One region of the Aneurinibacillus thermoaerophilus genome, then DNA from elsewhere that is predicted to be linked to it. Evidence: riboswitches for the same ligand, from Rfam matches in the RefSeq annotation. Region 1 holds a riboswitch; each other region holds the start of a gene.
What was found. A riboswitch is a leader RNA that binds a small molecule or an ion and turns the genes downstream of it on or off. The one in region 1 is predicted to bind cyclic di-AMP.

Region 1 (4,215 bases):
TACCGCGAATAAAAGCGATAGCTACTGCAAATCCTGTTGCGCTAGATGTGAACATCGGAAATGTGATGGCCAGCATTTGGGAGAGATAGGACAGTCCGCTTTCTCCGCTGTAGGCCTGCCAGTTGGTATTCGTAATAAAAGATGCTGCTGTATTAAAAGCCAGTGCGCTTGGCATATTATCAATACCATCCGGATTGAACGGCAGATATTTTTGGAGACGTAGTACAGCGTATATGAGTATCATCATAACGAAGTTAGAGAATAGCACAGCGGTCACATACTGTTTCGAGTCCATGGATTGTTCTTCATGCACACCCATTATCCGATAAAATAAACGTTCAACCGGCCCAAATACACGATCCAGTCTGGTTTTTTCATAGCTAAATACGTTAACCAGATAGCTTCCTACCGGTTTGATTAATAGTAATGCAATCAATAGAGTGACAGCTACTTGTATAATTCCTATACTCATTTTCGTTCCTCCTCGTCATCGACATTGGTAGCATTAGAGGTAGCATTAGAATTTTTCGGGTCTCATAAGGACGAAAATTAAATAAACAATAGCAAGGAATGCAATCATGCTAAGTGCAACCATCGATCAATCACCTCCTTATGCTCGATCGCAAAACCAGGCAAATCCCCAAAAAATCAGGAATGATACTACAAATAGAGCGATAGTGATGACATCATGAAACATTCCTCCATCCTCCTTTTTTGGATATCGCGTAGTTTTTTCTAAAAAAAAAAATAGACCGATGCATACCTCTTCTCCGTTTGAAACGCATGATGAAAGAAAACCGGGTGTAATAGACGCCAGTACACCAGAACTTTTTCATTCCATTAGAGGCAACGGATAAAAAAGTTCCCATGTAAGTCCGGTTTATCATGCGATTCACTGCTGGAGAAAAAGCACGATCGGTCTACCTAATGCCTGCCCATCCCTTCTGGTTGGACTTGCATTCTGTCTCCCTGTTCTTTTTCTTGAAACAGTGTTATTTGATTTTTTCAAAAATAAAAAGACCTGCAAAATATAAGAGCGGCTCATTTTACTGGCGGTAAAGCACAATAAAAAAAGACTGCTCAAATAGGCGGTCTCAAGACCTCCTTCGCTTTAGCCGACGAAGTTAGCTGACGGGTAGGATGGCGAAAGAGCGATTCTCATCCCTCCTTACAAAAGTAAGGATTAACCCCAAATACGTGGGTCCTCCGCTTCCGGATGCTCCGGAATTAGGCCGAATTTGCAATTGTTTTATGTGAATCATTATAAGAGGACTGAAACAAAAAACAAAACCCAAAATTTAAACAAAAAATAGCTAAATTACGTTTTGTTAAAATAATAAAATGATAAAATCATTTATATTCTTACTATATCTCCTTATTTTTTACGATTTCTTCGTATTATCTGTTTTTTTTATGTTGAAGCAGGGCCATGCAAGAAAAATATTTTTATTTTATGCAGTGGAGCAAACAAAAGAAAAAGAGTAAAAAAAAGAGAATATAGAAGAAAAGTAAAAGTTTTTTTGAAAAAAATTTAGATTTTCTTCGCTTTATAAATGCTAATCCTTCTTTACAAAAAGTGAACAGCACACATAATATAAATCCATCCCATTGATGTATTTTGAAATGATGGCAATCGAAGTGCTGATAAAAAGTAAATATTCACATCCAACCTGATCGCTGAGTCCCAAATAGGGAACGGGGGAACCAACCGCGGTATTCAAAATTATAAGCCGCACGGGGTGAATCTTGAATAGCAAATTCAAGTAGGGCGACTCTCACGCCCGAATCCGTCAGCTAACCTCGTAAGCGTGTCGAGAGGAGGAACGTTGTCTTGCTATCGTGACAGCTTTGTTTGTAGTGCGAAAAACCGGAAGAAGACATCCTCTTCTTTCGGTTTTTTTTATGAAGAAAAACAGGTAGAAAAAAAAGGGGGGACGTTGTTATGGGACAATCATCAAAAAACAGGATGGAAGCAACGATCAGTGAAGCGTATATCAAATTTTTACGGGAGATTCTCGGCAGAGGACCAAGAGAAACGAAGACATATATTATTAAAGATATGGTGATTGTACGTTTAAAAGAGGTGCTGACCCAGGAAGAAAAGACGCTGGTGAAAATTGAGCGAGGGAAGCCGCTGGTTAAGGAGATGCGGCGTATTTTGCGTGAGTCACACAGCGTGGAAACGGAGGAGATGATTTCACGTATTACCGGTTGTCAGGTGATTTCAAGCCACAGTGATATAAGTACTAAACTTGGGGAGCAGGTGGAATTGTTTATTTTAGATTGTGATTTAGAGAAAATTCTAAAAGTAGATGTAAAATAAAAATTTTGAGACATTTTGCACCGAGAATAAAACAGGAAGGTGATCGCTTTGAACGTAAAAAATTTTATTGATGAGGGCGGCGCTATTATGAACCTCTTCCATGAAGGGGTCGTTATCGTTGATCAGCGGGGAACAGTTTTATATGTAAATGAAGCATGCTCGCGAATCACAGGAATCCCAAAACAGGAGCTCATTGGGCAATATGTAAAAGATGTCGTTTCTGATACAAATATTTTAAAAGTCTTACAGTCTGGTTACCCGGCGCTGGATATTCCAGCGCGTGCAGGAGACAGCGTCGTTATTTCAAATATTGTGCCTATCTATGACGAAACGCAACAGCTTCTGGGAGCTGTATCGATCTTCCGCGATCTAACCGAAATATTGCGGCTGAATCACAGATTGTCAGAAGCGGAAAATACGATAAAAGATCTCCAGCAAAAGTTATCGCTTGCCGATTTAGCTGACGGGAATGATATGCTGATCGGAAATAGTCCTGCCATGAAAAAAATTGTGGAAATTTCTTTAAAAGCAGCGCGGGTTGACTCCACGATCATGATTGAAGGGGAAAGCGGAACCGGAAAAGAAATGCTGGCCCGTTTTATTCATAACCATAGCGAGAGAGCGAAACAGCCATTCGTTGCTGTAAATTGTGCTTCCATTCCGGAAACTTTGTTGGAAAGTGAATTATTTGGCTATGAAGAGGGCGCTTTTTCCGGTGCAAGGCGGGGAGGAAAACAGGGAATGTTTGAACTCGCGGATGGGGGGACATTGTTTCTGGATGAATTGGAGGATTTAACTCCATCTGTTCAGGCCAAGCTTCTTCGGGTGCTTCAATTTAAGGAATTAATTAGAGTAGGCGGAACGAAAACGAAAAAAGTAGATGTACGTATTATAGGAGCCAGCAATCAAAGCCTGGAAAAACTGGTCAAGGAAAAGAAATTTCGTGAGGATCTTTATTATCGTCTGAATGTCGTACGGGTAGAAATTCCTGCTTTGCGCGAAAGGAAAGAGGATATTCCGTTGTTTGTTCATCATATTTTAAAGAAGATGAGACATAAGTTGAACAAAACGGTTAAAAAGGTACATCCAGATGTTATCCGGCATTTGCTTGCTTACCCGTTTCCCGGGAATGTCCGCGAGCTGGAAAATATTCTGGAACTCGCCATTATTATGGATGACAATCAAGTCCTCGATTTGGCTGATTTGCCAGAGCATATTGCTTCCGCGTCATCCGATTCTTCCCCAACCATTCAACTCCCTACTTTGAGAGAAATGGAAATGTCTTTAATAAAAGAGGCAGTAAGCAAATGCAAAAACAAAGCGGAAGCTGCCCAAATGTTAGGAATATCACGGGCTACTTTATACAGAAAAATGGAAGCATATGGTATCTCATGATAAATTTATGTATCATTTTTAAACAAAAATAAGAGATGCTCACTTTGTTTTCTCATTTTGATACATAAAGAAAAACAAAATGTATCATTATTTTACATTTAATCTGATATGAAATCTGAAAATATTGAAAACATAACCTCTTCTTCTTGGTATACTTCTTGCTAATTAAAGAAAGTATCATGACTTCTTCTCTACTCTTGAACGATAATAGGATGTCAATGTATCCAATGGAATGTATACAGTTGTCATCACATTTTATGAAGGGAGAGGTAAAAATGTCGGTAAGCATAAATGGATTACCGGAGCAGGCTGGCAAATTGAAAGCGAATACACCGGTACCGGGCGAGGAAAATACGGCGGAGATGTACCAGGTTTTAACTCCTGAAGGGGAGCTTCGCGAAAGTATCGAAGGAAAAATTGATGAAGCGCTTATGCTTAGGATGTATAAGAATATGCTGCGTGTTAGAATGTTTGACCGGAAGTCCATCATCTTACAA
Region 2 (4,215 bases), 120 kb from region 1:
ACTATATTTTGTTTATTAAGGATTTGATTTCCTTTATAATTACTATTAAAGTAACTTTTGATATTATGGGCGGTGAATACACAATGTTAGTACAAAAAAGCAAGTTTGTTATACGTACCTTTAAAATCACTGAAAATGGACTATTATATGGTTATAAACGCTTTTTCTTTAAGCATGACAAACTTATTAAATTCGAAGATATTCCTGAAAATCAGGTATCTTTCTCGGTATTCCCTAAAAAATCCTTTATTGCAGCTATCATTTTTACGTTAATAAGTGCCATGATGGCATGGGACTATTTGTTTGCAAGTTCTAACACTGATAAAGCAGAAGCGCTAGACTCTTTGACTTTTTATTCACCTATCTCATGTTTTTTTTGGATAATGTTTTGGTTTAATTATAATACTTATACTTCTTTATCTGATCATAAAACAGACATTGTCTTTTTTGAAAATATTCCTTCGTCAGAAAAAGTACATGATTTCATAAAAGAATTACAGCAAGCAAAAGAGAAATATATTAATCAAAAATACTACAACCATATTCACTATCATAATTTAGAACCTTCTTCTATTTCCGCAGAAATATTTAGGCTATCACAGCTTAAAGAACAAAATATAATCTCGGAAGAAGAATTTAATGAAATAAAGAAAGAGTTAATACAATCTAAGAAAAATGAAGAAAAGACAATTGGCTTTATGCGTTAATCCATCCATTGAAACCTAAGAATCTAAAGCCCCTCCACCTAAACGGGAGAGCACCGAAAAAGTACCCGACTTTTTTCCGTAAAGCGGAAGATGGGTGCTTTTTCTTGTATTTCCTAATAAGCAATTAAATCCCCTAGCTTTATGTCACTAAGGAAACATTTATGAGTTTAACCATTCGTTATAAATGAATCCGTATGTTAAGAAAGTGAATAGTTAAAGTTAACAAAAATAAAGAATGCCACTGGAAATAATCCAGCAGCACTCAGTTCACAGAAAATGCAATCGTTTTTCAGTGCTCTCTCTTTTAAAGAAAAGTGATTTATAAACTAAAAGTATCTGCGTACCTGTGCAAAGTGGCTTTGGCACCATGACGAACTTAGATCGGTGATTTGTACACCTCTACCTGGAGCAGGTGCATGAATCATCTGATTGTTTCCGATATATATTCCTTCGTGATAGCCGCTACGTGATCCCGAATGGAAAAAGACAATATCACCAGGCTGCATATCGGATTTGCTTACTTGGTAGCCTTGTTTCAGTTGTCCGATAGGACCAGTTGATATCGAGATGCCGAAATGCTTGTACACATATGAAGTAAATCCTGAACAATCGAATCCGGTTTGCGGGGATCTTCCTCCATGTACATACGGTATACCGATAAACTGTTTGGCATAATTAGCGATCTGAAGTCCTGTTGCTGACCCAGTAGTTAAATTAGCACTTTGCGTTGGCCTATTGTTTGTAAATGGATCTGTCTGTTGTTTGGTGCTCACCTGGTGAGGCCATGTATATGCTTCGCCTTGCTGTGATTCAACTTGCTGTGCTTGAGCTTGTTGAGGTACCAAGTTACTCATTCCGGTAAGCAAAACCCCAGTCATTCCTGCAATAGTAATCATGCGTTTTAACAAATTATTACACTCTCCCTTTCCCATGCCTCCGAGGTTAGCTGACGGGTTCGGTTGAAAGGTGCCCGATCGTATACACGATTTCACCCCATAAAATGATTCCCCCGTTCCAATTGATGGACTAGGCATTCATTGAATCCTTTCTTACCTTACCGTATAAAGACGAGCGGTACATTAGTAAAGGGATGGGTGTGTCCCCATGTATTTCCGACAATAATGAGTCCCGGTATATGCACATTAAGTTAATATATTAGACTTGCCCAAAAATAAAAAGAACCGAAGATCTTCCTAATTTTTGATAAAATCAAGCTCTGCTCCTGCTTTCGCTTCATATATGTAGTAAAATTTTTTATCAACACAAATCAATTTTCTTGAGGGAATAAAGTGTGTATCATATACTTATAGAGGTGATATTTTCTGGATGGCAGATACACAACGTGAAAAGTTGTTAAGCATAGGAGGAGATTTGATTGAACGTACGCGAGTACCTCAAACGTATTGGTGTTGATATTGAAGACATTCACGCCGATTACCAGTCGCTTCAATTCATTCAAATGCGTCACATGCTGTCCGTCCCGTTTGAAAACTTGGACATCATAAACTCCCGTCCTATTGAAATAAACCTTGAAGCAATTTACCAAAAAATTGTTGTAAGTAAACGAGGAGGATATTGTTATGAATTGAACGGACTGTTAGGTTGGCTTCTACAAAATGTGGGTTTCTCTGTGTCACTGGTTTCTGGCCGGGTTCATCACGGTGATGGTACATATGGCCCTGAGTTCGACCACATGGCTCTTTTAGTACACCTCGAAAAAGACTATATCGTCGATGTCGGGTTTGGTGATTCCGTGCGTAGCCCTCTTCAGCTTTCGGGAGACATTGTCACCGATGTCAGTGGTTCGTACCGTATCACGAGTGAGTCAAATTCCGAGACCTTATGTTTCCAGAAATTAGTGCAGAATGAATGGATTACAGAATTTAAATTCACGAAAAAACCTCGTAAACTTGACGAGTTTTATGAAATGAATCAGTACCAGCAAACTTCTTCGGAGTCTCATTTCACGAAAAAACTTATCTGTTCTCTTGCTACACCTAATGGTCGAATCACTATTTCGGGTGATTCACTAATCGAGACAATTAACTCCATAAAAACTAAACGGATGATTTTGTCTTCCGAAGAAAGAAACGAAATCTTGAAGCAGCGATTCGGAATAATATTATAACCTGATTCCATATGCAGTGGAAAATAATTCTTCCACTACTTCTCCCTTATCTCTCACCTGTTCTCAAAGTGTATCAACATCATCTACATAGAAATTAAAGCATCCAGGGGGAGGATAATTTTCATGCTCCATGATGGCAAACATGGCTCCACTTTCATTTAGTAGCCACCAAAAATAACCCGGCGCAAGGCCAGGTTATTTTTGGTGAAAATTATGTGGCACAAGTGTGTTGTAAATCATACAAACGGGTTGTTTCTGGAAGACCTGTAGCAACGAATCCCGCCACCCATTTAGATAGCGAGATTTTTCTTTAAGACTCTATCTACCATAAACCAAGTAGTTTCCACCAAAGGGAGCCAACTCCTAGCCAAATAATAATATTAATAATTGAGATGGCTAATCCTATAGCCCACCATTTTCCCTCTGATACATAACCAGGACCAAAGAGAATGGGGGCTGGACCAAAACCGTAATGAGTTATAGAACCAAACAGATTACTGAAAAACGCGAGCATTAATGCCGTAAACATTCCCGGTGCTCCTACAGTAAGAGATACCGCAAGAAATGCAGCATACATTGCACTTACATGTGCAGTTGCACTAGCAAATAAATAGTGACTATAAAAATAAGCCATACCTAATACTAACAAGGCTACCATTGGAGACATACCTGATACTAATCCCTGAATTTCCTTACTAAACCAAGAGATTAACCCAAGATTATTTAGTTGCCCTGCCATCATAACAAGTGCGGCAAACCATACAAGTGTATCCCATGCCATCTTCTCACCTTTAACATCTGTCCAGGTTAATACTTGAGTAAGAAGAAGTAAAGACACACCGACAAGCGCAGCTGTAGTAGCATCCACGCCAATCTTTTCACCAAAAATCCACAACCCTAAGACCGTTACAAATACAAAAACCATTCTCTTTTCTGCTTTGCTCATCGGCCCCATTTCTTTTAATTTTTCTATCGCAAATTTTGCCGCGTTTGGTGTTTCTTTAATTTCTGGCGGATAAATCTTGTAGATGAACCAAGGAATAATAAGTAAGCTAATGAGACCAGGGACAATAGCTGCGAGCATCCAACCACTCCAACTGATTTGTATGCCGGCTTCTTTAGCCATTGATACAATAAGTGGATTAGCTGCCATCGCCGTCATAAACATAGCGGATGTCACTACGTTGACCTGAAATGCAGTCTTTATCAAAAACGAGCCGATTTTCCGCTCTGTCCCGTCTTCAGGTTTTGAATGAAATGAATGAGCCAAAGCGGAAATAATCGGAAATACGATACCACCTGCACGAGCAGAGTTACTGGGCATGGCTGGAGAAAGTATAAGGTCAGTGAACGCCAGCGCATATGAAAGACCTAGTGTTT
Region 3 (4,215 bases), 750 kb from region 1:
GCTTCTTATATGAGGAAACAAAGTATTCGCTCGGTTTTGATGATTTTGTTAGGAACGTTTATTTTGGCTTTTGGCTATTACCACATTAATTTCCAAAACAATTTATTAGAAGGTGGTTTTGTCGGTCTTTCTCTTCTGCTTAAGTACGTATTTGACTTTTCACCTGCAATCACAATACTTCTATTTGATCTCCCGTTTTTCATCCTGATTCTTTTCAAAAAAAGTCCGCAGTTTATCTTAAAGACGGCTTTAGGCACGTTTGCTTTTTCCTTATTTTATGAGTTGTGCGAATTGTATTCACCGTTGATTTTTGATTTTAGCCATATGATGGTGCTGGCTTCCGTTCTTTCGGGGATTATCACCGGTTATGGTGCCGGACTTGTCCTGCGCTATGGCGGAACAACGGGTGGAGAGGATTTGCTCTGTCTTTTTATCAGTAAAGGTACCGGTATATCGATAGGAACCGTGTTTCTCATTTTAGACTTAATCGTATTAGGTTTATCTTCATTCTTTTTGCCTTTAGATAAACTTTTTTATACGATTCTGGCGGTTATTGTTGCCGGAAAAGTGATTACCTGGACTGTGCATTTTGGGGAAGAAAAAGAGGGAGAGCAGCAATTGTCTGAGCAGATGATTTGAATGGATAATTTGGTTAGCGAAAAACCCCTGTGCAGGGGTTTTTCGTATGGCTGACATTTAGCAGTAAGATATACACAATAGGGTTGTTCCTACTGTTTTAGACTGGATAACCTTCTTTTGTTTTTGCCATGATATACTTGATGCTTCTTTCTTTTTGTCTTTTCAGGAACTTATGTTACTCTTATCTTAATGAATATGCGGAGCTTCTCAGGATGAAGTGGTTGAACATATAAAGGAGGCTTCATTTTTATGTGGGCGTTAATGGAACTTATAGGGTTTGCGGGACTCATTTTATTTGGGACGTTAGCAATTGTTTCCGTTATGCGAAACAGAGATCCGAAAAACTACATGAAATTAGCCAGTATTTTTTTTGTTATTCTTATTATTGCAATTATACTGGATAGGCAGTTAGAAACACCATTACAGACTCTCCTTCTGTAGTCACTCAACATAAAATCAAATAAAGAAAGCGAACAGACGGCTCAGAATCGGGCCGTCTATTTGTTTTTTTATTGGTTTGAGTTCGCCTATTGAAAGGCTTATCTGACCGTCTATATATGATGTAAGTATATGAAATTAATTACAAAAAGAGGCTTCATATCCACATTTATTATAATGAAATCGTATTCTATGTACGTTATGGTATACATGAAACAAAACATATGCCTAATCCAATTTTGATACACGTTGGAACGGGGGAACCAATGATTTGGGGTGAAACCGCGCATGCGCGGTCGGGCGTCTTTCGACCGAACCCGTCAGCTAACCTCGTCGGCAGATAAGAGAGGGAATCATGAAAAAAAATTTCAAAGCAGTAACAGCAAGTCTATTAACAGCAGGAATTTTGCTTGGGGGAATGGCTGCACCCATGCAGGCAGAAGCTGCAGATATTTCTGCAAAATACGGAAGTACTTTGAATATCAGTAACGAAAGTCGTGTGATTGACAATATTATCAATACTGGCAAAGGCCTGATTGGCAAAGCAAAGTACAGACATGCCTATGTGCCTGGAAAATATATGGATTGTTCCGGTTTTATTTATTATATATTCAAAAAGAACGGAATTAACATAAATACGCTGGATGATGACAAACAGGTAAAGCTTGGCTCATACGTTCCAAAAAACCAGCTAAAAAAAGGAGATTTAGTATTTTTTAGCACTAAGAAAAACAAATGGGATATTACTCATGTTGGTATATATATCGGGAGTGGAAAAATTCTGCATATGGCCAACACGAAATATAATGTTACGATCAGCAGTTTGAACAGTTCTTGGTATAAAAAGTATTATGTAACTGCCCGTCGTGTTGTAAAATAGAAAATATGACTAAGATAAAAACCAGTCTATGTCGATAGGCTGGTTTTTATCTTGATGATTAGGAAAAACTTGCGAAGCATTTGTCCGCGAGTTTTTTCTATCTGGAAAACATATCTAGAACAAAAATGAAGTGGAGTGGATGAGACATGGGAAGAAAGGCGAGCTTGTCTATCATATGGTTTATTTGCGTATGGATACTTGCTGCCTGTAGCACAGGTTCCCAGGACAGTTTTCAAGAAACAAAGGCAGTCGTAAATGTTAACGAGCAGCAACTGCAGAAGGCAAAAGTGGTTAGAGTCGTGGATGGGGACACATTTGTGGTAAATGTGAAGGGAAAAGAACGGAAGATACGGTTGATTCTTGTTGATACGCCGGAATCGAAAGCACCAAACCGGCCGAAAGGATATCTCGGAGAAGAAGCAAAGCAATATACGACGAGGCGTCTAGAAGGCAAGGAAGTTTGGCTTGAAAAAGATGTCCAGTCCACGGATCGGTACGGACGGTGGCTGCGTTATGTATATCTTGATGTGAAAGACGGTAAAGGGGAATTTTTCAATGGTACGCTTGTTAGAAGTGGTCTGGCGCGCCTGGCGACGTTTCCGCCGAATGTAAAATACGTCGACCAGATCCGCGAATGGCAAACGGAAGCGCGGGAAGCGGAGCGCGGCGTATGGAAGAACATTAAGGAAGCATTTCCGGATCGCAAAGTGGAAAAATAGCTGAAACTTTTATAATGTTGCCACGTATAGCATACACGGATAGAAGAATAAGGTTATGCTGTATAACGGATAACAATTATAGCCAGGTATTTTTTGCATAAAATCTCAGGATAGTTAGAATCATTCGGTAAGGAAGGGAGTCGTTGAGATGTTCAAAAAGATGATGGCGAAGCTGGGATTCGGGTCGGCCAGAGTAGATCTGGTACTTCGCAATAGCGAGTTTATACTTGGCGATACAGTCGAAGGAGAGCTTGTGATTCAGGGTGGTGCCGTCGAACAATACATAAAAAAAATCGACGTTCAGTTTATGATGGCCATTCGCACGAAGCAAAACGAATACAGGCAGGCTATCGCTACCATTCCGTTTGCCTGCAATTTTAATATTGGGGCGGAAGAAAGAAAGGTGTTTCCGTTTCGGTATGAATTGCCGAAAGATCTGCTGATTTCAAGCCATACGGTAGCATATTATTTTGTGACCAATCTCGATATTGCAGCGGGGGTAGACAATCAGGACCGCGACTACATTCGCGTTAATCCGCCGCAGCGCTTCCAAAACATTATTGCTGCTTTTGAGCAGTTAGGCTTTCGCGAAAAACATGATTCCCGCAAGTTCAACGGCTACGCACAGGAGTTTGAGTTTTTCCCGACCACATTTTTGCGGGACAGGGTAAAAGAAGTAGAGTTTATCGCTGCTATCGAAGAGGAGCAAATCCGCCTGTTGCTTGAATTGGATCTGCCTTCCTTTGGACATGAGGTGGAAATCAAACACGAAGTTGCGCTTTCCAACGAGCTGCTTGCTGATCCTGCAAGTGTGGCAGACTATTTGCGCGGTGTGATGGAAGAAATGGTAGACAATCCGCACGCGTATCTCCATCAACGCTCAATGATGGAACATGACCATCATCACCACCGTCATGGTGGCTTTGCCGGGGCGATGGGCGGCTTTGCTGCCGGTTTGCTTGGCGGTATGATTTTGTCTGAGATTATGGATGAAGTGATGGACGGTGTAGGAGGGGGAGACGCAATCGAAAGCGCGTTTGACGGCGGGGACGACGGAGGCGGTTTCGGTGACTTCTTCGGTGATATGTTTGACGGTGGAGACGAATAATCATACATGGAAAACGGAAGCCCCGGAACAAATTCGGGGCTTCTTCTCATGCTTTAACTTTTATTTCAGAAAGCGCTCGCCTATGTCCGGGGGCGGTAGCATACATGTTTCTAGCTTTCCAAACCAGCGATAGCGATTGCGAGCAACCCAATTATATATTATATCTCGAAGCGGACGGGGAACCATGATGAATACATACAACAGGGACCAAATTCCGCCTAGTTTACGTGCCACACGGAGCGCTGCGGATGATTTGGTATATGCTTTGCCATTGTCTAGCAGTATGACACTGTTGAGTGTATCGCTAGGCAGACCGTATTGTTGCAGTAAGCGCTGGCCTGTATTCGATTGTAAGGAAGCGAAACGAAAGTTTCTCTGCGGATCGCGTGGAATGATAAACTTTACCGCCTGATTGCAGAGATTGCATACTC
Region 4 (4,215 bases), 600 kb from region 1:
TGGTCGCTAGTTGCTCCGTCCGGATGCGGGCGATTTCACGAATGGCCGGCTCTATATTTTTCTCTATATAGTAGAATGTTTGAAAAGTAAGACCCAAAAAAATCAGGAGGGAAATTAAAAACATATATTTCGAAGGGATCGGGGAACGAACGTTTCTTCCGCGCCATCTCTTCCTTCCCATGTTTCCACCCCCTTGCTGCAATATATGCCCAAAGCCGGCAGTCTAGGACTAAAAGACATTCTATCCAGCACCGCTTTTACCAAAGTGGAGCGAACAGAATAGCTTCTTTGTGGAAAGCGGGAGCAAACAAAAAGCCTGAAAGCACCGCTTTCAGGCCGGAAGAAGTATAACGCCACAAAATATACCAATATTACTTTAGTTTACCATAGAGATATGCGCGCGCTTGTTCAATCAACACAGCCGCTTCTGCGCGTGTAATATATTTAGCTCCACGGAAGGTGTTATCCGTATATCCTTTCATCACTTTCTTGTCTACCAGAGCAGAGACGCTGCCGACCGCCCACACCGGTATTTGATTAAAATCATCAAGCTTTTGCGCGGTGTCGACTTTTGTCACATCCAGTTCTAGCAGACGTGCCATCATAACTGCCGCCTCAAAACGTGTAATGGGCTTATTCGGTGCAAACTTGCCCTGATATCCGGTGACATAACCTGCTTGATAAGCGGAAGCAACTTGCTGATAGAACCATTGATACTTATGCACATCGCTAAAATCAACAATTGCATTTTCATTGAACTTGCCAAACGCCTTGTTGGCCATTGTTACAAATTCTGCGCGGGACACTTGTTTGCCTGGTCTAAACGTTCCGTCTTTATAACCGGACACAATCCCTTCTGCTACTAATTTATCCACTGCGGGTTTCGCCCAGTAAAAGTTGTCGAAGTCTTTGAAGTTGGCCGCGGAAGCTACAGAAACCACACTTAGTGACAAACCCATAGCCAACGCTAGCTTGGTAAATTTTCGTTTCATGATGAAAACCCACCTTTCCCTTACTATTTTCATATAAATAAAGCCTGCTTACGCCGCTTTATTTCTACCAGTAATTTTTTATGTTATCACCATCCAATCTAACGTATCCTGATGGCCTTCGGAAGTTAGCAAACCAGTAAATATATGGTTCCCACTTAATTATTTTCTTCGAGCTAAATAACGTGTTTATGGGGGGCATCCGTAAAAAATTAAAAAACCCCCAACCGTCCTTATGGCAGTTAGGAGTTAATAGCAAGATGTATGTAAATAAATACTCCGCTTATTTCAAGATGCGCTTCGCGCCTACATAACGTTTTCCCCAGTAATATTTATCATTAATATCATTAATAGCAACACCACGGCCGCTGGAAGAATGAATAAATTTCCCGTCTCCAATATACATACCCGCATGTGTTACAGGAGCACGACGGGACGTCTTGAAAAATACCAAATCACCCGTACGTAACTGAGAACGAGAAACCGGTGTTCCTCTCTGATACATAGCAGCTGCCGTACGCGGCAAAGAAATCTTTTCTCTTTTGAAGAGATAATTCAAAAATCCGGAACAGTCAAAACCACTTTTGGTGGTTCCCCCCCACTTATAAGGCGTTCCTATTAAACTTTTTGCTATCTCCACAAGAGAATTTTCGGCTGCGGAAGCTGTACGGGTACCTATAGGCGCAAACAAAGCGCTAAGAGCGATTGTCCCAGAAATCGCAAATATCATAATTTTCTTTTTTTTCATAGCCTAGTTTTACTCCCTTCATGCCTACGAGGTTAGTTGACGGGTTAAGAGGAGAAGGTCTCTTTCCGCTTGCACGGATCCACCCCAAAAATAAATTGTCCCCCGTTCCACGTTACTGTGGATTCGGCAAGTAAAATTTTCTATATAATAGGCCACCTCTTATAATTAAGGAAATCTTTTTCTTTCTATCTCTTTCCACTAACAACGTTTACAGTTTATCGAATTATATCGAAAAAGAGAAGAATTAGAAGAAAAAGTTCACAATTTAGACACATTTTGTTGAATTTTTTTGCAACCTATCGAAATATATCTGTATATTAAGCTGATGTTTACTCGATATGAAAGGAAACGGGGCAAGCAACACGCTGCCACGGTCTATCCGGTATGCCTATCATGTTTGCGCCGTCTCTAGCATAGCAAAATGCGAAGGCTTTCTCTTCATGTTTTCCCCTCCCTTTCCCTCTCGCTCCTGCTCTTTCGATTCACTTTACGCAAACAAAAACCCCTGCTTCCTCTTGGTTAGAAGACACGTTTTCTGACAAAACCATATATATAATGAAAGGACATTCTATCGAGATTATCGTAAAATTACGGTAAAGCATTCTCAAAAAGGAGATGAGCATATGAAAGCTCCCTCGCGAACTGACGTTTCTCCCGCCCTTTGGACCCGGGATTTTATATTGACAACCCTATCGAACCTATTTCTGTTTACCAGCTTTCAAATGTTAATCCCAACGCTTCCTGTATATGTGGAGCAAAGCGGCGGCAACGAATTCTCTATTGGGCTTGTTATCGGGATTTTTACCGTATTCGCTCTGCTTGCTCGCCCGTTCGCCGGAAAAGCACTTGACACGCTCGGCAGGAGAAAAGTAATGGCTATCGGTCTGCTTATTTTCATTCTTTCGGTGGCAGGTTACTACTGGACAACAACCGTATTTCTTATTTTAAGTCTGCGAGTCATTCATGGCATCGGATGGGGAATTGCTACCACCTCCTTCGGAACGGTCGTCTCTGACATTATTCCGGCGCAACGACGTGGAGAAGGCATGGGATACTATGGCCTTTCTTCTACGCTGGCGATGGCGCTTGCACCGCTGTTTGGCATCTGGCTTGTAGAAAAAACCGGCTTCGGAATGCTGTTTTTTGTTTCTACATTGCTTGCTGTGATAAGCTTTCTGCTTTCCCAGATCATTCGCTATCCAGATGTTTCTGTTTTCGTTCCTTCTCCGGAGCCAAAACATCGTAACCGACTCGATGAATGGTTAGAGGTAAAGGCGCTATTTCCTTCATTTCTTGCAATAATGCTCGGGCTTACATATGGCGGGATTGTTACCTTTATTACGCTGTTCGGCAAAGAAGCAGGAATTACAAACGTAGGATGGTTCTTTCTGACTCACGCTCTCATGGTTATGATCGTCCGTCCTGTGGCGGGCAAACTGTTTGATCGGCGTGGACACGTATGGATCCTGCTGCCAGGGGCATTCTTCACAGCTGTAGGATTGCTGTTTTTATCTTATTCCAATAATTTGTTGTCACTTATTCTTGCTTCTGTATTCTACGGCATCGGGTTTGGCGCTATTCAGCCGACCTTACAGGCGTGGACGATTAACAGGGTGGCACCCAACCGGCGTGGCGCCGCCAACGGCACGTTCTTCTCCGGATTTGATCTGGGAATCGGCGCGGGTGCTATGCTGCTCGGCACCATAGCAACGGCAACCAGCTACGCGGTCATGTATCGTATTTCGATTGTATTCATGGGACTGTATCTTATAACATATTCGCTTTATCTGGCTAAGAGTGCAAAAAAAAGCGCCTAGGTTCTCATGTTAAGCAACTTATCCATTCACCTCTTCTTCCCGGGCTTGATTGATTTTTTGCGCGATTTTTCCTTTTGTACTGCAACAAAGCCGTTAAAAAGTGGAAAAGAGCACACAACTATCTTGTGTCTTAAGCGACCAAGATGTTTTGTGTGCTCCGCTTAGAGAACAGCTTTGCGATCGAGTTTACTTTTTAAGCAATTAAGCAACAGAAAGAAGGGAAAGTTCGTGAATAGCGAACGGACAAAACATGTAGCCCAACGCCCTAAGCGCTTTTTTATTTCTTCAAATGCCGATCCATCTCAAATCCAGGCAAAGAATGTTCCATATCATGGAAAATGCGTTCAAGTTGAAAGGCCACGCTGCGAATTTCATCCTGTGCGTATTCTTCCTTACGCAGCGTCACGAAATGGGCCAGTCCGTACATGTTTGCATAAAACGGCAATCGGCGCGCGTTAGCGTTCAAGACAACATATGGCGCGATGCCAATTAAGCCGTTCTCCACCAATTCATTGTACAATCGGTGCGACTCTGCCCGCATAGTCAGCAATGTATTGATGATGCGCTCCGCTTCTGGCGTGCCGGATGCTTCCACTGCTTCTTGTGGAAGAATCAAGCCGTAACGCGTATCCGGAAGTTGAAGTGAAAAGTCGAACGCACG

Region 2: another riboswitch for cyclic di-AMP. It lies ahead of K3F53_RS13210 (C40 family peptidase); the one in region 1 lies ahead of K3F53_RS12640 (Na-translocating system protein MpsC family protein).
Region 3: another riboswitch for cyclic di-AMP. It lies ahead of K3F53_RS16350 (C40 family peptidase); the one in region 1 lies ahead of K3F53_RS12640 (Na-translocating system protein MpsC family protein).
Region 4: another riboswitch for cyclic di-AMP. It lies ahead of K3F53_RS15615 (C40 family peptidase); the one in region 1 lies ahead of K3F53_RS12640 (Na-translocating system protein MpsC family protein).

Annotation. Positions count from the first base shown of each region.
Region 1 is NZ_CP080764.1:2,421,741-2,425,955, reverse strand. It holds gene kdpA (potassium-transporting ATPase subunit KdpA) at 1-466, opposite strand, end outside; gene K3F53_RS19935 (potassium-transporting ATPase subunit F) at 518-580, opposite strand; cyclic di-AMP (ydaO/yuaA leader) riboswitch at 1,099-1,244, opposite strand; cyclic di-AMP (ydaO/yuaA leader) riboswitch at 1,666-1,823, shown strand; gene K3F53_RS12640 (Na-translocating system protein MpsC family protein) at 1,943-2,323, shown strand; gene K3F53_RS12635 (sigma-54 interaction domain-containing protein) at 2,372-3,718, shown strand; gene pdhA (pyruvate dehydrogenase (acetyl-transferring) E1 component subunit alpha) at 4,081-4,215, shown strand, end outside.
Region 2 is NZ_CP080764.1:2,537,833-2,542,047, forward strand. It holds gene K3F53_RS13205 (SHOCT domain-containing protein) at 84-707, shown strand; gene K3F53_RS13210 (C40 family peptidase) at 1,034-1,615, opposite strand; cyclic di-AMP (ydaO/yuaA leader) riboswitch at 1,624-1,750, opposite strand; gene K3F53_RS13215 (arylamine N-acetyltransferase family protein) at 2,083-2,835, shown strand; gene K3F53_RS13220 (anion permease) at 3,158-4,215, opposite strand, start outside.
Region 3 is NZ_CP080764.1:3,168,397-3,172,611, reverse strand. It holds gene K3F53_RS16360 (YitT family protein) at 10-639, shown strand; gene K3F53_RS16355 (hypothetical protein) at 889-1,080, shown strand; cyclic di-AMP (ydaO/yuaA leader) riboswitch at 1,293-1,431, shown strand; gene K3F53_RS16350 (C40 family peptidase) at 1,433-1,957, shown strand; gene K3F53_RS16345 (thermonuclease family protein) at 2,104-2,676, shown strand; gene K3F53_RS16340 (sporulation protein) at 2,825-3,784, shown strand; gene K3F53_RS16335 (thiol-disulfide oxidoreductase DCC family protein) at 3,845-4,215, opposite strand, start outside.
Region 4 is NZ_CP080764.1:3,022,868-3,027,082, forward strand. It holds gene yunB (sporulation protein YunB) at 1-181, opposite strand, end outside; gene K3F53_RS15610 (S-layer homology domain-containing protein) at 372-992, opposite strand; gene K3F53_RS15615 (C40 family peptidase) at 1,273-1,737, opposite strand; cyclic di-AMP (ydaO/yuaA leader) riboswitch at 1,745-1,876, opposite strand; gene K3F53_RS15620 (MFS transporter) at 2,361-3,554, shown strand; gene K3F53_RS15625 (FAD-dependent thymidylate synthase) at 3,832-4,215, opposite strand, start outside.